Regions from separate parts of the Pseudomonas sp. NPDC090208 genome, predicted to be linked through region 4. Evidence: predicted binding sites of a transcription regulator. Region 4 holds the regulator's gene; each other region holds the start of a gene.
The links. Region 4 encodes FliA, which starts transcription of late flagellar genes. Its sites were predicted from a motif close to CTAAAGTTTNNNNNNNNNNNGCCGNTAA; they were not measured.
Positions count from the first base shown of each region.

Region 1: the regulator FliA is predicted to act here: its motif matches at 1,509-1,536, upstream of ACIPL0_RS14390 (methyl-accepting chemotaxis protein).
Region 2: the regulator FliA is predicted to act here: its motif matches at 2,159-2,186, upstream of ACIPL0_RS30380 (methyl-accepting chemotaxis protein).
Region 3: the regulator FliA is predicted to act here: its motif matches at 2,862-2,889, upstream of ACIPL0_RS30275 (methyl-accepting chemotaxis protein).

Region 1 covers NZ_JBIVCU010000007.1:231,702-235,914, forward strand. Annotated here, with positions in the region: gene ACIPL0_RS14385 (response regulator) at 1-1,244, opposite strand, end outside; gene ACIPL0_RS14390 (methyl-accepting chemotaxis protein) at 1,595-3,235, shown strand.
Region 2 covers NZ_JBIVCU010000032.1:20,836-25,048, forward strand. Annotated here, with positions in the region: gene ACIPL0_RS30375 (chemotaxis protein CheW) at 1-362, opposite strand, end outside; gene ACIPL0_RS30380 (methyl-accepting chemotaxis protein) at 372-1,994, opposite strand; gene ACIPL0_RS30385 (tellurite resistance TerB family protein) at 2,351-3,085, opposite strand; gene ACIPL0_RS30390 (LysR substrate-binding domain-containing protein) at 3,250-4,164, shown strand.
Region 3 covers NZ_JBIVCU010000031.1:33,648-37,860, forward strand. Annotated here, with positions in the region: gene ACIPL0_RS30270 (class I SAM-dependent methyltransferase) at 22-960, shown strand; gene ACIPL0_RS30275 (methyl-accepting chemotaxis protein) at 1,122-2,741, opposite strand; gene ACIPL0_RS30280 (LysR family transcriptional regulator) at 3,088-4,008, opposite strand.
Region 4 covers NZ_JBIVCU010000017.1:137,697-141,909, forward strand. Annotated here, with positions in the region: gene ACIPL0_RS24675 (chemotaxis protein CheA) at 1-164, opposite strand, end outside; gene ACIPL0_RS24680 (protein phosphatase CheZ) at 296-1,084, opposite strand; gene ACIPL0_RS24685 (chemotaxis response regulator CheY) at 1,104-1,478, opposite strand; gene fliA (RNA polymerase sigma factor FliA) at 1,739-2,479, opposite strand; gene fleN (flagellar synthesis regulator FleN) at 2,476-3,309, opposite strand; gene flhF (flagellar biosynthesis protein FlhF) at 3,429-4,213, opposite strand, start outside.

The sequences.
Region 1 (4,213 bases), on a different contig from region 4:
GCGCAGCTTTTCAACACACCGGCACCGGCCGATTCCTGACCCAGCTGCTTCAGCTGCGCGGCCACTGCCAGCGCGGCATCGGCACTGAGGAACTGTTCCATGCCTTCCAGCCGGCTCATGGCCTGCTCGGTCAGCTTGGCGGCCATTTCCGGATCGGAGTTGATCACGCTGGTGGCTTTCATCAGCCGCGCACGCACTTGCAGGCCGGCGTCGTTGGCGTGTTCCTTGGCAACATCGCCGAGAGTCTGGTTGATCTCGACCCGCGTGCGCGCATCAAAACCGCGTTCGGCGCCCTTGCTGATCAGGGCTTGCGCCAAACCGAGGTTGGTTTCCGGGTCCTTGAAGCGCGAGAACTGGCCCTGGGAAACCGCCTGACGATAGGCCCGTGAGGCGCCATCATAGTCCTGGTTTTCCAGCGCCAGCTTGCCCAGCAGATGCTGACGGCGCACGGCGTACGGTGACAGGCGCACGGCTTCTTCGAGCATCTTCTGCGCACGGCGGCGGTCGCCGCTGGCAATCAGGACATCCGCCAGACCGTCGAACAGCACCGGCATCGCCGGAAATGCACGAATGGCGTCTTCATAGACACCCTGCGCTTCGGCATGCCGACCGCGCTTGTACAGCAGCTTGCCCAGCGCCGAGTACGTCCAAGGCTGCGGGCGGTCGGCGATGATCGACTTGAGGAAGGCTTCCAGCGGCTCGTTCTGATTCAGGTCGCGCAGCGCATCGGCCTTGTAGCGCAGGCACAACGGCGCAAAACGCGGGTCCTGTTTGGTCAGGTTGACGCAGGCAGCCAGCACCTCGGCCGGTTTGCCACGGTCCAGCGCCTGCAGAATCGGCTTGAGCAGGTTCTTGCGCTGGACGATCTTTTCCAGACGCTGGGCAAGGCTGGCGCGGTTGAACGGTTTGGTCAGGTAGGCATCCGGCTCCCACTCCAGCGCACTCATGACCATCGCCTGGCTGTTTTCGGCGGTGACCATGACGAACACGCTTTCGTGGCTGATGAGCTTGTCGGTCATCAGGTCTTCGAGCACCTGCTGGCCGTTCTTCTTGCCGTCGCCCAGATTGAAATCGTGCAGGATGAAGTCGTAGCGCTTCTGCGAGCACATCTTCAGCGCCTGCTCGCCATTGTCGGCGGTGTCTACTTCCTTGACGCCCAATTCGCGCAGCATCGAGCGGACCGAACTGCGGAAATCGGAGAAATCATCGACGATCAGAAAGCTTTTTTGGTTCCACGCCAGCATCGAGATTCCTGTCAAGCGAGTAAAAATCGGCCCTCGGGCCATTACACAACGGGCTACAGCACCGTCCCACCGCCTGGTTTTCTCGGCGGTGCAGATGATAGCCAACATCAATTCGCCATCAAGTTATTTCAGGCAAACCGGGCACACTTTCGCTGCGACAAGACGCCGCTTGCCCCGGTTATCGGCTAAGCCATGGCAAAGCTTAGGCGATTACAGCAGGAAAACAGTGAAATGACGCCCTTCATCATAGTTATTTCAAAATGTGTAAAGTCCGCCTCACCCCCGCCGATACGCCGTAAAGCGGGAGCCGTCCTGCCGACTGCCTACCTTTCCGACCCCGAGTAGCCCCCATGTCCTGGCTGATCAACCTGAAACTCAAATCCAAGCTGCTGTCTGCTTTTTGTCTGTGCGCGCTGATCACCATCGTGGTGGGCGTGCTGGGACAGTCCGGTATCACGCGTCTATATGATCTGTTCCAGAACACGGTGAGCAACAACCTGCTGTCGATTGCCAAGGTCGACTCGGTCAAGGCCAACGTCATCGCTACCAACCGCGACTTCTTCAAGGTCATCGCCCTCAGCGCGCTCAAGGCCAGCCCCGACGAGATCAACTCGGCGCTGCAGTCGTTCCGCGAAAATCAGGCCCAGGCCGATACTGATTTCAGGATCTACCGTGGCACACCGCTACAGGCCGACGAAAAAGCCGCCGGTGACGATTTCGAGCGCGACTGGCAAGCCTACATTTCCGCTGCGCAGAACGCCCTCGCTGCCGTGCAGAGTGGCGACATCGAGCAGGCCGGCAAGCTGGCGGCAAACAACGTCACCCCGGTCTACCGCAAGACCATGGGCGAACTGAAGATCATCATCGAATCCAACGCCCGCCAGGCCAATGAATCCAGCGCCGCTGGCGTCGCCACCAACAGCCAGGTGAGCTGGATACTGATGGTCGGCTCGCTGATTGCGGTGATCAGCGCCATTGCTCTGGGCCTGATCGTCACCCGCATGATCACCCGCCCGATCTATCTGTCGGTGGAAAGCGCCTCGCGGGTCGCCAGCGGTGACCTGACCCAGGCCATCGTCGCCCAGGGCCAGGACGAAACCGGGCAACTGCTCAAGGCGCTGTCGCACATGCAAGGCAGCCTTAAAGGCACGGTGCAACAGATTGCCAGCGCCTCGGACCAACTGGCCTCGGCTGCCGAAGAACTGACGGCGGTCACCGACGACAGCACCCGTGGCCTGCAACGCCAGAACGACGAGATCCAGCAGGCCGCTACGGCGGTCAATGAAATGACCGCTGCCGTGGAAGAAGTCGCGCGCAACGCCGCCAGCGCCTCGCAAGTCTCGGCCCAGACCGCCACTGACGCCCTCAAGGGTCAGCAGCAGGTGCAACAGGCGGTCACGGCGATGAACACCATGACCGTGGAAATCAACGACTCGACCCAGCGCGTCGAAGCCCTGGCCGGCCAGATCCGCGACATCACCAAAGTCCTCGACGTGATTCGCGGTATTGCCGAACAGACCAACCTGCTGGCCCTCAACGCCGCCATCGAAGCCGCCCGCGCGGGTGAACAAGGCCGCGGCTTTGCCGTGGTCGCCGACGAGGTCCGCGCCCTCGCCGCCCGCACCCAGGCGTCCACCGGAGAGATCGAATCGATGATCACCCTGGTCCGCAACGGCGCCGACGAAGCCGTGCAAGCCATGGGCAAGAGTCAGGCCATCGCCGTCAACACCCAGACCCTGGCCACCGAAGCCGGCCGCGCACTGGAACGCATCAGCGAAGGCGTCAGCCAGATCAACGAACGCAACCTGGTCATCGCCAGCGCCGCCGAAGAACAGGCCCAGGTCGCCCGCGAAGTCGACCGCAACCTGGTCAACATCCAGGACCTCTCCGCCCAGACCGCCGCCGGCGCCAACCAGACCAACGCCTCCAGCCAGGAACTCTCGCGCCTGGCGGTGGCTTTCAACGGGATGGTGGGCAAGTTTACGGTTTGATCTGTGTAGGAGTGAACTTGCTCGCGATGGCGGTGGATCAGACAGTGCAGCAGTGTCTGACATGGCCCTTTCGCGAGCAGGGCTCCCTCCCACGGGTTTGAGTCAAGTCATCAAGCATCTATCGACCGGCAAAACGCTGTGCCATGTCTGGCGGTCATCCACATTTTCCGAGACCCCACCGGCCCTGTAGGAGTGAGCTTGCTCGCGATGGCGGTGGATCAGACGGTAAAGCAGTGCCTGAAATGGCCTCTTCGCGAGCAGGGCTCCCTCCCACGGGTTTGGGGTCGGGCCATCAAATGTTCATTGGCCGGAAAAACGCTGTATCGGGTCAGCCGGTCATGCGCATTTCTCAAAACCACCACAGCCCCCTGTAGGAGTGAGCTTGCTCGCGATAGCGGTGGATCAGTCAACGCAGCAGTGTCTGACATGACGCCATCGCGAGCAGAGCTCCCTCCCACAGGTTTGGGTCAAGTCATCAAGCATTTATCGACCGCCAAAACGCTGTGTCGGGTCAGCCGGTCATTCATATTTCCCGAGACCACCACCGCCCTCGTAGGAGGGAGCCCTGCTCGCGAAATCGGTAGATCAGTCAACGCAGAACCGTCTGGAACAGGCCCCTCGCAGCCACAATCGCCTACAGCCTGCGGCGGTTTGCCACCAGTGACACATTGGCGTATTGACTAAATCGCCCTGTTATTTGTCGGAAATAACATTTCAGTTATAATCGCCGCCCTCTTGCAGAAGGCCTGGACCTGATGACCGGGCGCTGCGGGGGTGTTTGCTGTTACTCAAGCTGCTGAATCCAATGACCGAATAAAAAGCCAGCGCGGAGGGACACAGAACTCAAGGTTCGTCCCATCGACCTTGAACCCTACCTCCTCGCCCTCAGGGTGCGTACCGGGCTTTCGCTCACGTCAACCGACGTGCCAGCGCCGGTTTCGCCTCGATAAAAAGCGGCAGGCGGTCAACGTTCTATCA
Region 2 (4,213 bases), on a different contig from region 4:
TCGTCCGCCGCACAACGCAGGGTGTCGGTCGCCTGTTCCAGAATCAGCCCGAGCCAGCGCGGCGGCTGTTCGCCATCGAAGCGGTAATTGACCAGCACCAATCGGGTGCTGGTGCGCAGTTGCGCCGGCTGGCCGAAGGCCAATGCGCACAGATCGATCACCGGCACCACGGCGCCACGATGGGCGAACACCCCGGCCACCCAGTGCGGCGCCTGGGCAATCGGCTTGAGCGCCAGTCGCGGCAGCACCTCGGCCACTTCCGTCGCCTCCAGCGCATAACGCTCCGGGCCGAGACGGAACAGCAGAAACAGCTTGCTCTTCGACACCAGCGCGGCGCTGCGTTTGACGGAATGCTCGATCATGGCCTCGACTCAGACCTTGAAGCGCGAAACGCCGCTGCGCAGACCGACAGCGACCTGGCTCAGTTCGTCGATGGCGAAGCTGGCCTGACGCAGCGACTCGACAGTCTGGCTGCTGGCATCGCCCAGCTGCACCAGCGCCTGGTTGATCTGCTCGGCGCCAGTGGCCTGGGCTTGCATGCCTTCGTTGACCATCAACACCCGCGGCGCCAGCGCCTGCACTTGATGGATGATCTGCGAAAGCTGCTCGCCGACCTGCGTCACTTCGAACATGCCGCGACGGACTTCTTCGGAGAACTTGTCCATGCCCATCACCCCGGCCGACACCGCCGACTGGATCTCTCGGACCATCTGCTCGATGTCATAGGTGGCGACAGCCGTCTGGTCGGCCAGGCGCCGCACTTCAGTGGCGACCACAGCAAAACCGCGCCCGTATTCACCGGCCTTCTCGGCTTCGATGGCAGCGTTGAGCGACAGCAGGTTGGTCTGGTCGGCGACCTTGACGATGGTCACCACCACCTGATTGATGTTGCCGGCCTTCTCGTTGAGGATCGCCAGCTTGGAATTGACCAGATCGGCCGCGCCCATCACCGAGTGCATGGTCTCCTCCATGCGCGCCAGACCTTGCTGGCCGGAGCCGGCGAGGATCGAGGCCTGGTCGGCGGCGGACGTCACCTCGGTCATGGTGCGCACCAGATCACGGGACGTCGCGGCGATTTCCCGCGAGGTCGCACCGATTTCAGTGGTGGTGGCGGCGGTTTCGGTGGCAGTGGCCTGTTGTTGCTTGGAAGTGGCGGCGATCTCGGTCACCGAGGTGGTGACCTGTACCGAAGAACGCTGGGCCTGGGCAACCAGTGCAGCCAGCTCGGTGGTCATGTCGTTGAAACCGGTCTGCACCACGCCGAATTCGTCCTTGCGATCCAGATTCAAGCGGGCACTCAGGTCGCCGGTGCGCATGGTTTCCAGAATCTGCACGATGCGCTCCATCGGCGACAGAATCGCCCGCATCATCAACAGGCCGCAGGCCGCAGCAGCCAGCACGGCCATGATCAGGGAAATGCCCAGGGTGATCTTGGCGCTGGAAACGGCGGCTTGAATGGCGTCGGATGCACGGTCGGCAATCACTTTGTTCTTGGTGCCCAGCGCGTTGAGAATCTTGCGGCCTTCGAACCACATCGGTGTCATCTGTTCGGTGAACACACGCTGGGACATCACGAAGTTGCCGTTCTGGTAAGACGCCAGCACGTTGTTGAGGACCATCTGATAACGCTCGCGCAGTTGCAGAAACTGGGCGAAATCGTTGCGGTCGGACTCTTCGAAGATACTCTTCTGGTAGTTGGCGATCTGCGCCTGCAGGCGGTCCTCGAAGTCCTTGTACTGGTCTTCTTCGGCATTGGTCAGATCGCGCCCGGCCCCTTCGGCGAGCAACTGCTGGGTACGGACATAACTTTCGACCCAGGCGCCACGTACGGTGCTGCTGTAGTAAACGCCTGGCAGCGCGTCGAGGCGAACTTCGTCGCCACTGCTTTCAATCACCAGCAGCCGATTGAAAGCCACGACAACCATCAGCAGCATGATGGCGATGACAACGGCAAAGCTCGCCAAAATACGTTGACGCAACGTCCAGTTCTTCACAGTCAGCCCTCAAGAGTTCAACTCGGTAAAACCGGGTTCAAGAAGCGGACCGAAAGACGGCCCAAAGCGAGCGAGAGTATAGCCTAGTGCCTTACCAATAAAGCTGACTATTTCCGACGTAACTTACGCAATAACGCACACATATGACGGAAATATCTGACAGGTTATCGGCGCTTTGAGGGAGGGCTTGATGGTGAGGAGTTGCCGCTTTTCCAACCGGGCAAACACACGATCGTGATGCCTTCATTGCAACTGTAGGAGTGAGCTTGCTCGCGATCACGGTGTGTCAGGCATGTTTGCAGGGCCTGATCAAAAGCATCGCGAGCAAGCTCACTCCTACAAGGGAGCGGCGGGGATTAATGCTGCGCCTGGCGCACCTGGCTTTCCAGCTCGGTCTTGAACGCTGGTGGCAGTTTCAACTGCTTGGCCAGTTCATCCAGATACGCCCGCTCCATGAAGTGCTCCTCGTCGACCATCATCACGCTGGCCAGGTACATCTCGGCGGCGATTTCCGGGGTGTGGGCGGCGCGGGCAACGTCGGCCGGGTCGAGCGGTTTGTTCAGTTCGGCCTGCAGCCAGTGCTGCAACTCGCGATCACCGGTCAGGCGGGTGAACTCACCCTCGATCAATGCCCGCTCACGCTCATCGACATGCCCGTCAGCCTTGGCCGCCGCCACCAGCGCGCGCAGGATCGATTCGCTGTGCTGCTCAACCTGGGCCGGCGGCACACGGTCGACGGTCTGCGGCTGGGAAGGCTGGCCGCCGCCCTGATTGGCCTGCCAGTTGCCATAGGCCTTGTAGGCCAACACGCCCAGCGCGGCGAGACCGCCATAAGTCAGCGCCTTGCCGCCCAGCTTACGCGCACTTTTATTGCCCAGCAGCAAGCCCATGGCACCTGCCGCCAACGCGCCGCCGCCGGCACCGGAGAGAAAACTGCCCAGGTTGCCACCGCCCGCCTTGCCGAGCAGATCCCCCAGCCCACCCTGGGCGCTCTTGCTCTGAGCGCCAAAGCCGGACGCGCCAGTGGTCTTGTTCTGCAGCAGGTCCTGACCGGATTTCAACAGTTGATCGAGCAAGCCACGGGTATTCATGGGACACCTCTGGAAATGATTCAAATGATCGACCCGCAGGGTAAGACGAACGTTTCCATGCGGGTTTTCAGGTGTGCTTCCAGATGTTGCGACCGAGCTGGCTCGCCATCGTAAAAAGCGATATACATTTGAAGCATTCGAAAAAGAACAAGGACTGCCCCGTCATGATGACCCTGCGCCAGATACGCCACTTCATCGCCGTGGCCGAAACCGGATCGATCTCGGCCGCCGCACAGGCGGTGTTCATTTCCCAGTCGACCCTGACCCTGGCGATCCAGCAACTGGAAGAGGACATCGGCGTCAGCCTGTTCAGCCGCCACGCCAAGGGCATGACCCTGACGCACCAGGGCCACCAGTTTCTGCGTCAGGCGCACCTGATCCTCGCCACCGTGGAAAACGCCAAACGCAGCCTGCAACAGGGCACTGACCAGATCGCCGGCCAATTGATCGTCGGCGTCACCAGCCTGGTCGCCGGTTACTACCTGGCCGACCTGCTGACCCGCTTTCAGCGCGCTTACCCCAATGTCGATATCCGTGTGATGGAGGACGAACGCCCCTACATCGAGCACTTGCTGGTCAGCGGCGAGATCGATGTCGGCGTGCTGATCCTGTCCAATCTCGAAGACCGTCACGCCTTGCAGACCGAGGTGCTGACCCACTCGCCACACCGGCTGTGGCTGCCAGCGCAGCACCCGCTGCTGGAGCACGACAACATCAATCTGGCCGACGTCGCCCGTGAGCCGCTGATTCAGCTCAATGTCGATGAAATGGGCGTGAACGCCCAGCGCATCTGGTCCCAGGCCGGTCTGCAACCCTGCGTCAGCCTGCGCACGGCCTCCACCGAAGCGGTGCGCAGTCTGGTGGCCGCGGGGCTTGGCGTGTCGATCCAGCCAGACATGACCTATCGGCCCTGGTCGCTGGAAGGCGACATCATCGAAGCGCGGCCGATTGCCGACCTCAACCAGACCCTGGATGTCGGCCTGGCCTGGCGCCGGGGTACCGCACGGCCGTCGCTGGTCGATCCGTTCCTCAATGTGGCCCGGGAACAACCGCATCCGGGACGCAGGCCATCGATTTAATCGAACGCTGCTTTCAGTATTTAGAATTTGTCGAGCGCTGACAGTGGCA
Region 3 (4,213 bases), on a different contig from region 4:
GACTTGACCCGCCGCCTTTCGATGAACACCGACGCCCTTCAGACCCTGAACACCCACCTGCTTGCTGCCCTCGACCCGGCGCCGAGTGAAACCCGTCGTCTGTTCCACGGCCGTGGCCGTCGCTGGCCGGGCCTGGAACAACTGACCGTGGACTGGATGCAGGGCGTGGTGCTGGTGTCGCTGTTCAAGGCGCCCGCCGACGATGAGCTGGACGCCCTGAAGCGGCTGCTGGCGGAGCTGGTGCAGTCCTCGGCCTGGCGCAGCAGCCAGGCCCATACCCTGTTGCTGCAACATCGCTACCTGGCCGACAGCCTGACCGAAACCCTGCTGGGCGAGATGCCGGAAGAATGGACGCTGACCGAAGGCGGCCTGCGTTACCTCGTCGACTTCGGCAGAAAGCAGAACACCGGGTTGTTCCTCGACATGCGCTACGGCCGCGACTGGGTGCGTGCCCAGGCCGGTGGCAAGCGCATCCTCAACCTGTTCGCCTACACCTGCGGCTTTTCCGTGGCCGCCATCGAGGGCGGCGCAGACTTTGTGGTCAACCTCGACATGTCCCGCGCCGCCTTGAGTCGGGGTCGCGACAACCATCGCCTGAACCGCCACGACCTGAGCAAGGTCAGCTTTCTTGGCCACGAGCTGTTCAAATCCTGGGGCAAGGTGAAAAACAGCGGGCCGTACGACCTGGTGATCATCGACCCGCCGTCGTTCCAGAAAGGCAGTTTTCTGCTGACCAAGGACTACCAGCGCGTGCTGCGCAAGTTGCCGGAGCTGTTGACCGCCGACGGCTGCGTGCTGGCCTGCATGAACGATCCGTCGCTGGGCGCCGACTTCCTTATCGAGAGTATGGCGCGGGAAGTACCGACGCTACGTTTCGAGCAGCGCCTGGAGAATCCGCCTGAGTTCGCCGATATCGAACCGGAGGGTGGGCTCAAGGCGTTGGTGTTCCGGCAGAGCTGAAAACGGTCATTTGTAGGAGCTGGCTTGTCCTGCGACCTGCCGGGAACCGGCAGTAAATCCGGATATCGCGGTGTATCAGACAGACCGCGTGCACAGGTTTTACGACGAGTTCCGTCGAACGCGACCCCGGCGCGCTCGCAGGACAAGCCAGCTCCTACAGGTTAAGCGCTGAGCCGCGAAATCACGTCGTTCAAGCCCACCGACAACTCATGCAGATCGCGGCTGGCGGTCTGGGTGCGCTGCACGTTGTCCTGGTTGGTGGTGGCGATGGCGGTGATTTCGGTGAGGTTGCGCGAGATGTCTTCGGCCACCGAGGTCTGTTCTTCCGCAGCCGTGGCGATCTGCCGGTTCATGTCGCGAATGGCTTCGACCGCTTCGGTGATGCGCTGCAACGACGAGCCCGCCAGCGTCACCTGATCGACACTTTCCTGGCTGCGCGCCTGGCCGTTTTCGATGGCCTGGGCAGCGTCTACGGCACCGGTCTGCACCGAGCTGATGATCTGGTTGATTTCGGCGGTCGAAGCGGCCGTGCGCTGGGCCAGGGTACGCACTTCATCGGCGACCACGGCAAACCCACGCCCGGCATCCCCTGCCCGCGCCGCTTCGATGGCGGCATTGAGCGCCAGCAGGTTGGTCTGCTCGGCGATACCGCGAATCACCTCCAGCACCTTGCCAATGCGCTCGCTGTCGCTTTCCAGCCGGCGAATGACCGTGGCGGTGTTGCCGATTTCGGTGCGCATGCGGGTGATCGCGGTGATGGTCGCGCTCATGACCTTGCCGCCGTCCTGCGAGCTGCGGTCTGCTTCATCGGCGGCTTGCGCGGCCTGTGCTGCATGGCGGGCGACTTCCTGAGCGGTGGCGGACATCTCGGTCATCGCCGTGGCCACCTGATCGGTGCGCTCGAACTGTTCGTGGGAACCCTGAGCCATCAGCGCGGCAATCGCCTTCAGCTCGCCGCCAGCGCTGTCCAGGTCGGTGGTGCTGCGCTTGAGGCGGCTGAAGGTGTCGGCAAGAAAATCACGCAGGGTATTGGCGGCCACGGCCAGACGGCCCAGTTCGTCCTGTCGGGTCACGGCGACACGCTCGCTGAAACGCCCTTCGCTCAACTGCGCGACGTAGTCGATCAGGCTGCGGATGGGCCCGACGATATTGCGGTTGACCATCCACAGGGTCAGCAGGCCCACCAGCAACGCCGAAACCAGCATCACCAGCGTACCGACGACGATGGTTTGGCTGGCCGTGCTGCTGATGCTTTGCGACTGTTCGTCACTTTGCTTGCGCAGCGTCGCCACCAGACTGCTCATCTGCTCGCTGGCGGCGCGGTCCACGCCCTTGACCGCCTGATCACCGGCGACCGGATCACCGCCTGCCGCGACGAACGCATCACGGCCCTTGCGGTAGGCCACGCCCAGCGCCCGGTGCTCGTCACGCAGACGCTCGACCTGGGTCTTGGTTGCCCCGTCGAGCCCTGTCATCGCGCTGAGCCGTCCGAGGGTGTCTTGCACCTGACGTTCCTGGTCTTCGAACTGGCCCCAGAACTTGTCACGGTCACCGGCCTGTTTGCCGCGCAGCAGGACGTTTTTCCATTCCTGCACCTGGATCTTGAATTGCAGGTTGGCCTGATCGACGAGCTGGGAGGCCTGCAACGGACCTTCCAGCAGACCGCGATAGGCCTGCACGTTGTTGGAGAGAAACTGGAAACAGGCCAGTGCAATCAGCAGGACCAGAAACAGGCTGCCGCTGAGCAGCGCCAGAATCTGCAATTTAAGGGATTTCGACATGGAGGAATCTCGTCAGGGAGGACTGCCCTCTGCCCATGCGGGCCGGAGGGTTTGCCTGCTGGTCACTTCCCTGTGCCGCCGCGTTGCATTCAGCTGTAAAACGGCGGGCTTGCCTCTCTCTGTTCGGCTGCGCAGAGGGTTTCTTGAGCAGCGCCCGACGAACAGCACAGCGCACCTGAGAACGCCATTCCCCTGTAGGAGCTGGCTTGCCCTGCGAGCGACGGGGAACCCGTCGTAAAACCTGCGCATGCGGTACATCTGATACACCGCATCAGCCGGGTTTGCTGCCGCTTCGCGGCAGGTCGCAGGGCAAGCCAGCTCCTACATGGGGCCATATCGGTGAGCATCACATCTGCCAGCTTTCCCGGCACTCCAGCAGGTAATCGATAAATGCCCGCAGCCGCAGTGGCACATGGCGGTTGCTGGGGTATAGCAAGGTGAAGGGCCGCGAGCGTCCGCCGTAGTCCTTGAGCACTTCGACCAGGGTGCCGTCGCGCAGGTCCTTTTCCACCACGAAGCGGTACGCCTGAAACAGACCGGCGCCGTGGCGGGCCAGAGTCACGCCGCCCAGCACGTCGTCCGAACAGCAATAACCACTTTCGGCGAGAATGTCGCGCAACTGGCCGTTCTCCTGAAACAGCCAGGGAATGCGCCGGCCGTTGCTGGGCAACTCGTACTGAATGCAGTCGTGATCGGCCAGGTCTTCAAGGGTTTGCGGCGTGCCCACCCGTTGCAGGTATTCGGGCGTTGCCACCATCACCAGGGCGCCGTCTTCCAGTTTGCGGGCGATCAGGGTCGAATCCGGCTGAGTGCGCACGCGGATGGCCATGTCGTAGCCCTCCTCGACGAAATCGATATTGCGGTTGCTCAGGTTGATGTCCACCGTCACTTCCGGATAGCGCCGACGAAACTCCGGCAACAGCGGCAGGATGCGGTAATGGCCGTAAGTGGTGGGAATGCTCATGCGCAACGTGCCGGACGGCTTGAGCTGCTGCCCGGACACCTGCCGCTCGGCCTCGATCAGTTGCGTCAGCGCGTGGCTGCACTGCTCGAAATACACCCGGCCACTTTCGGTCAGACGGATGCTGCGGGTGGTGCGCACAAACATGCGCACGCCCAGACGCTCCTCCAGCCGCGAGATCGAACGGCTCACCGCTGCCGGCGTGACACCGGCGGCCAGCGCGGCGGCAGTAAAACTCCCGGCCTCGGCGGCCAGACAGAACAGCTCGATGCTGCCCAGTTGAATATCATCGAAATGGCGTTTCACGACTCGTTACACCACGTATCAATTGAGGGGCTGGATAGCTGGTTTATCACCTTTTCGGGCACAAATACAGTTTGAGCCGGCGTTTGGAGGGAGTGAGTTCTGGGGTGAGTCAGTTGGCATCGTTTTGTCTGGGCTGACGCCATCGCGAGCAGAGCTTGTGTCTTTAGCTGAGGTAATGTCAGAGGTGAGAGGGGTGGATGGCAGC
Region 4 (4,213 bases):
GCGCCCCCTTTTACAGTGTGAAAACCGCGAAAAATGGCATTAAGCAGATCCGCGTCATCCGGTCGGCTTTCCAGCTCGACCAATTGCTCGGACAACTGCTCCAGGATCTCGCCGGCCTCTACCAGAAAATCCTGAAGGATTTCTTCATCGGCGCCGAAGCTCATTGGGGGTGCTCCTAAAATTAACCGTCAAACCGATCCAGGGGCTGCATCAGCGTCCGGGCACATTGCTTTCGACGAAGCATTCACGCGCCGGATCAGCAGCCACTTTCACATAGAACCTGGAATCTAAAATCTTAGAAGCCAAGGCTGGATAACAGATCGTCCACATCATCCTGACCGGATACGACGTCTTCACGTTTATCGGCATGAATCTGCGGACCTTCACCCTTGGAATGAAGTTTTTCCTGTTCTTTTTGCTGGCGGAAGTGTTCCTGATCGTGCTGGATCCCGGCAAAACGATCGACCTGGCTGGCCATCAGCACCAGCTTGAGCAGATTGCTCTCGACCTCGGTGACCAGTGTGGTCACGCGCTTGATCACCTGACCGGTCAGGTCCTGGTAATCCTGGGCCAGCAGAATGTCGTTCAGGTGGCTGGCGACCTGCTGGGTTTCGGTCTCGCTGCGCGCCAGGAAGCCGTCGACGCGACGGGCCAGATCACGAAACTCGTCGGCGCTGATCTCGCGACGCATGAAGCGTCCCCAGTCGGCACTCAAGGCGCGAGCGTCGGCACTCAGGCCGTTCATCAACGGCGTGCTCTGTTCGACCAGATCCATGGTGCGGTTGGCCGCACCTTCCGTGAGCCTGACCACGTAGGACAGGCGCTCGGTGGCGTCGGTGATCTGCGAGACTTCTTCGGCCTGCGGCATGCGCGGGTCGATCTGGAAATTGACGATCGCGCTGTGCAGCTCGCGCGTCAGCTTGCCGACTTCCTGATACAGGCCACGATCCCGGGTCTGATTCAGCTCATGGATGACCTGCACGGCCTCGCCGAACTTGCCTTGTTCAAGGCTTTCGACCAATTCCTGTGCGTGTTTCTTCAGGGTCGACTCGAAGTCACCCATCGTTGAATCTTCAGGATTCATAGCGCCCTCGCAGCGGACATCAGCTATTGACGCGCTCGAATATCTTCTCGATCTTTTCTTTGAGAACCTGCGCGGTGAATGGCTTCACCACGTAGCCGTTCACACCGGCCTGAGCGGCTTCGATGATCTGCTCGCGCTTGGCCTCGGCAGTCACCATCAGAACCGGCAGATGACGCAGACGCTCGTCGGCGCGCACCTGACGCAGCAGGTCGATGCCGGACATGCCGGGCATGTTCCAGTCGGTCACCAGGAAATCGAAGCCACCGGCCTGCAGCATCGGCAATGCGGTGGTACCGTCATCTGCTTCGGCCGTGTTGGTGAACCCCAGGTCACGCAACAGGTTTTTTATGATCCGCCGCATCGTTGAAAAGTCATCAACGATGAGGATTTTCATGTTCTTGTCCAATTCGACCTCCAAGCAGTCTTTAACGCATCCAGTTCCTGGGTGCGCGTTCAATCATTACTCTCTGAGCGGCTCTGCGAAAACGAAGGGGGATGATGACGAGAAGGGATCACGCGCACAGCGAAACAGGCCTGCAAAAACCTGATCCGACCGGCTCCTGCCTTGTCTACCGTTGCCCTCAAACGCCCTGCACAGCCGGTCTTACATACAGCACGCAGATGCCGCGAAATGCCGCCCCTGCGTTCGATGCGTTACCGCGCGCGCCACTCTCCCAACCGGCCACGCAAGCGCGCGGCGCACTGGCTGTGCAGCTGGCTGACCCGCGATTCGCTGACCCCCAGGACCTCCCCGATCTCTTTGAGGTTCAGCTCTTCGTCGTAGTACAGCGCCAGCACCAGGCGTTCACGCTCCGGCAGGTTGGCAATGGCGTCCGCCAGCGCGCTCTGGAAACGTTCGTCTTCCAGATCCCGCGACGGTTCGAGCGACTGGCTCGCGCCGTCCTCGTGCAGCCCTTCATGCTCGCCGTCCTGCAACAGGTCGTCGAAGCTGAACAGACGACTGCCCAGGGTGTCGTTCAGAATCCCGTAATATTCGTCGAGACTCATTTGAAGTTCGGCAGCAACCTCGTGATCTTTAGCGTCACGACCGGTTTTTGCTTCAATTGCACGAATCGCGTCACTGACCATGCGCGTATTGCGGTGTACCGAGCGCGGTGCCCAGTCGCCCTTGCGCACTTCATCGAGCATCGCACCACGGATGCGGATGCCGGCGTAGGTCTCGAAGCTGGCGCCCTTGGTCGAGTCGTATTTGGTCGAGACTTCGAGCAGGCCGATCATGCCGGCCTGGATCAGGTCCTCGACCTGCACGCTGGCCGGCAGACGTGCCAGCAGGTGGTAAGCGATGCGCTTGACCAAGGGGGCATAACGCTCGATCAGCTCATACTGGGAATCTTTGGATGATTTGCTGTACATGCGATAGCCACTTGCTGTCATGACACGGGCCCTGCACTGGTCTGGTGAACCAGGCGCTCAACGAAAAATTCAAGGTGGCCACGCGGATTCGCCGGCAGCGGCCAGGTGTCGACCTTCTGCGCGATGGCCTTGAACGCCAGCGCACATTTGGAACGCGGGAATGCTTCGTACACGGCACGCTGTTTCTGCACGGCCTTGCGCACGCACTCGTCGTACGGCACAGCGCCGACGTATTGCAGCGCCACGTCGAGGAAACGGTCGGTGACCTTGGTCAGCTTGGCGAACAGGTTGCGCCCTTCCTGCGGGCTCTGCGCCATGTTGGCCAGCACGCGGAAACGGTTCATGCCGTAGTCGCGGTTGAGCAGCTTGATCAGCGCGTAGGCGTCAGTGATCGAGGTCGGTTCGTCGCACACCACCAGCAGCACTTCCTGAGCCGCGCGCACGAAGCTGACCACCGATTCGCCGATCCCGGCAGCGGTGTCGATCACCAGTACGTCGAGGTTGTCGCCGATCTCGCTGAACGCCTGAATCAGGCCGGCATGCTGGGCCGGGGTCAGCTGGACCATGCTCTGGGTGCCCGAAGCGGCCGGCACGATGCGCACGCCGCCAGGGCCCTGCAACAGGACATCGCGCAGCTCACAGCGTCCCTCGATGACGTCGGCCAGGGTGCGTTTGGGGGTCAGCCCCAACAATACGTCGACGTTGGCCAGACCCAGATCGGCGTCCAGCAACATGACGCGACGCCCGAGCTCGGCCAGGGCCAGTGAGAGGTTCACTGACACGTTGGTCTTGCCGACGCCACCTTTGCCACCGGTCACCGCGATAACCTGTACGGGATGCATGCTGCCCATAGTTAATTCTTTACCTTGTCTTGCTTAGACCTAAGCCACATGTAGGGCTGCACGTTCAGTGTGTGAACAATGCCTGGCAGACCATCGATGCAGGTATATTCCTGTGTCATTTTCCCTACCTAGCCCACGCGCTTGTCGGGGCTGTGATAAAGATCCGCAAACATATCCGCCATCGCTTCCTCGCTAGGCTCCTCCTGCATCTGCACGCTGACAGCCCTGCTCACCAGCTGGTGCCGACGTGGCAAATGCAGATCATCCGGTATCCGTGGGCCATCGGTGAGATAGGCCACGGGCAATTCGTGTGTCACCGCCAGGCTCAGCACTTCGCCGAGGCTTGCGGTTTCGTCCAGCTTGGTCAGGATGCACCCGGCCAGACCGCAACGCTTGTAACTGTGGTACGCCGCTGTCAGCACCTGCTTCTGGCTGGTGGTGGCCAGGACCAGATAATTGCGCGCCTTGATCCCGCGACCGGCGAGGCTTTCCAGCTGCAGCCGCAGGGCCGGATCGCTGGCCTGCAGGCCGGCGGTGTCGATCAGCACGACGCGCTTGCGCAGCAACGGTTCCAGCGCCTGAGCCAGCGACTGCCCCGGGTCGACATGGGTCACCGGCACATTGAGGATACGCCCCAATGTCTTGAGCTGCTCCTGGGCACCGATGCGGAAGCTGTCCATGCTCACCAGCGCGATATTTTGTGCGCCGTATTTCAACACATATCGCGCCGCCAGTTTTGCCAGAGTGGTGGTCTTGCCCATGCCGGCCGGGCCGACCATGGCAATCACCCCGCCTTCTTCCAGCGGTTCGATCTCCGGCGTGACGATCATGCGCGCCAGATGGGCCAGCAGCATGCGCCAGGCGTGCGGCTGGTCGTCGACGTTCGGCACCATGTCCAGCAGGTCGCGCGACA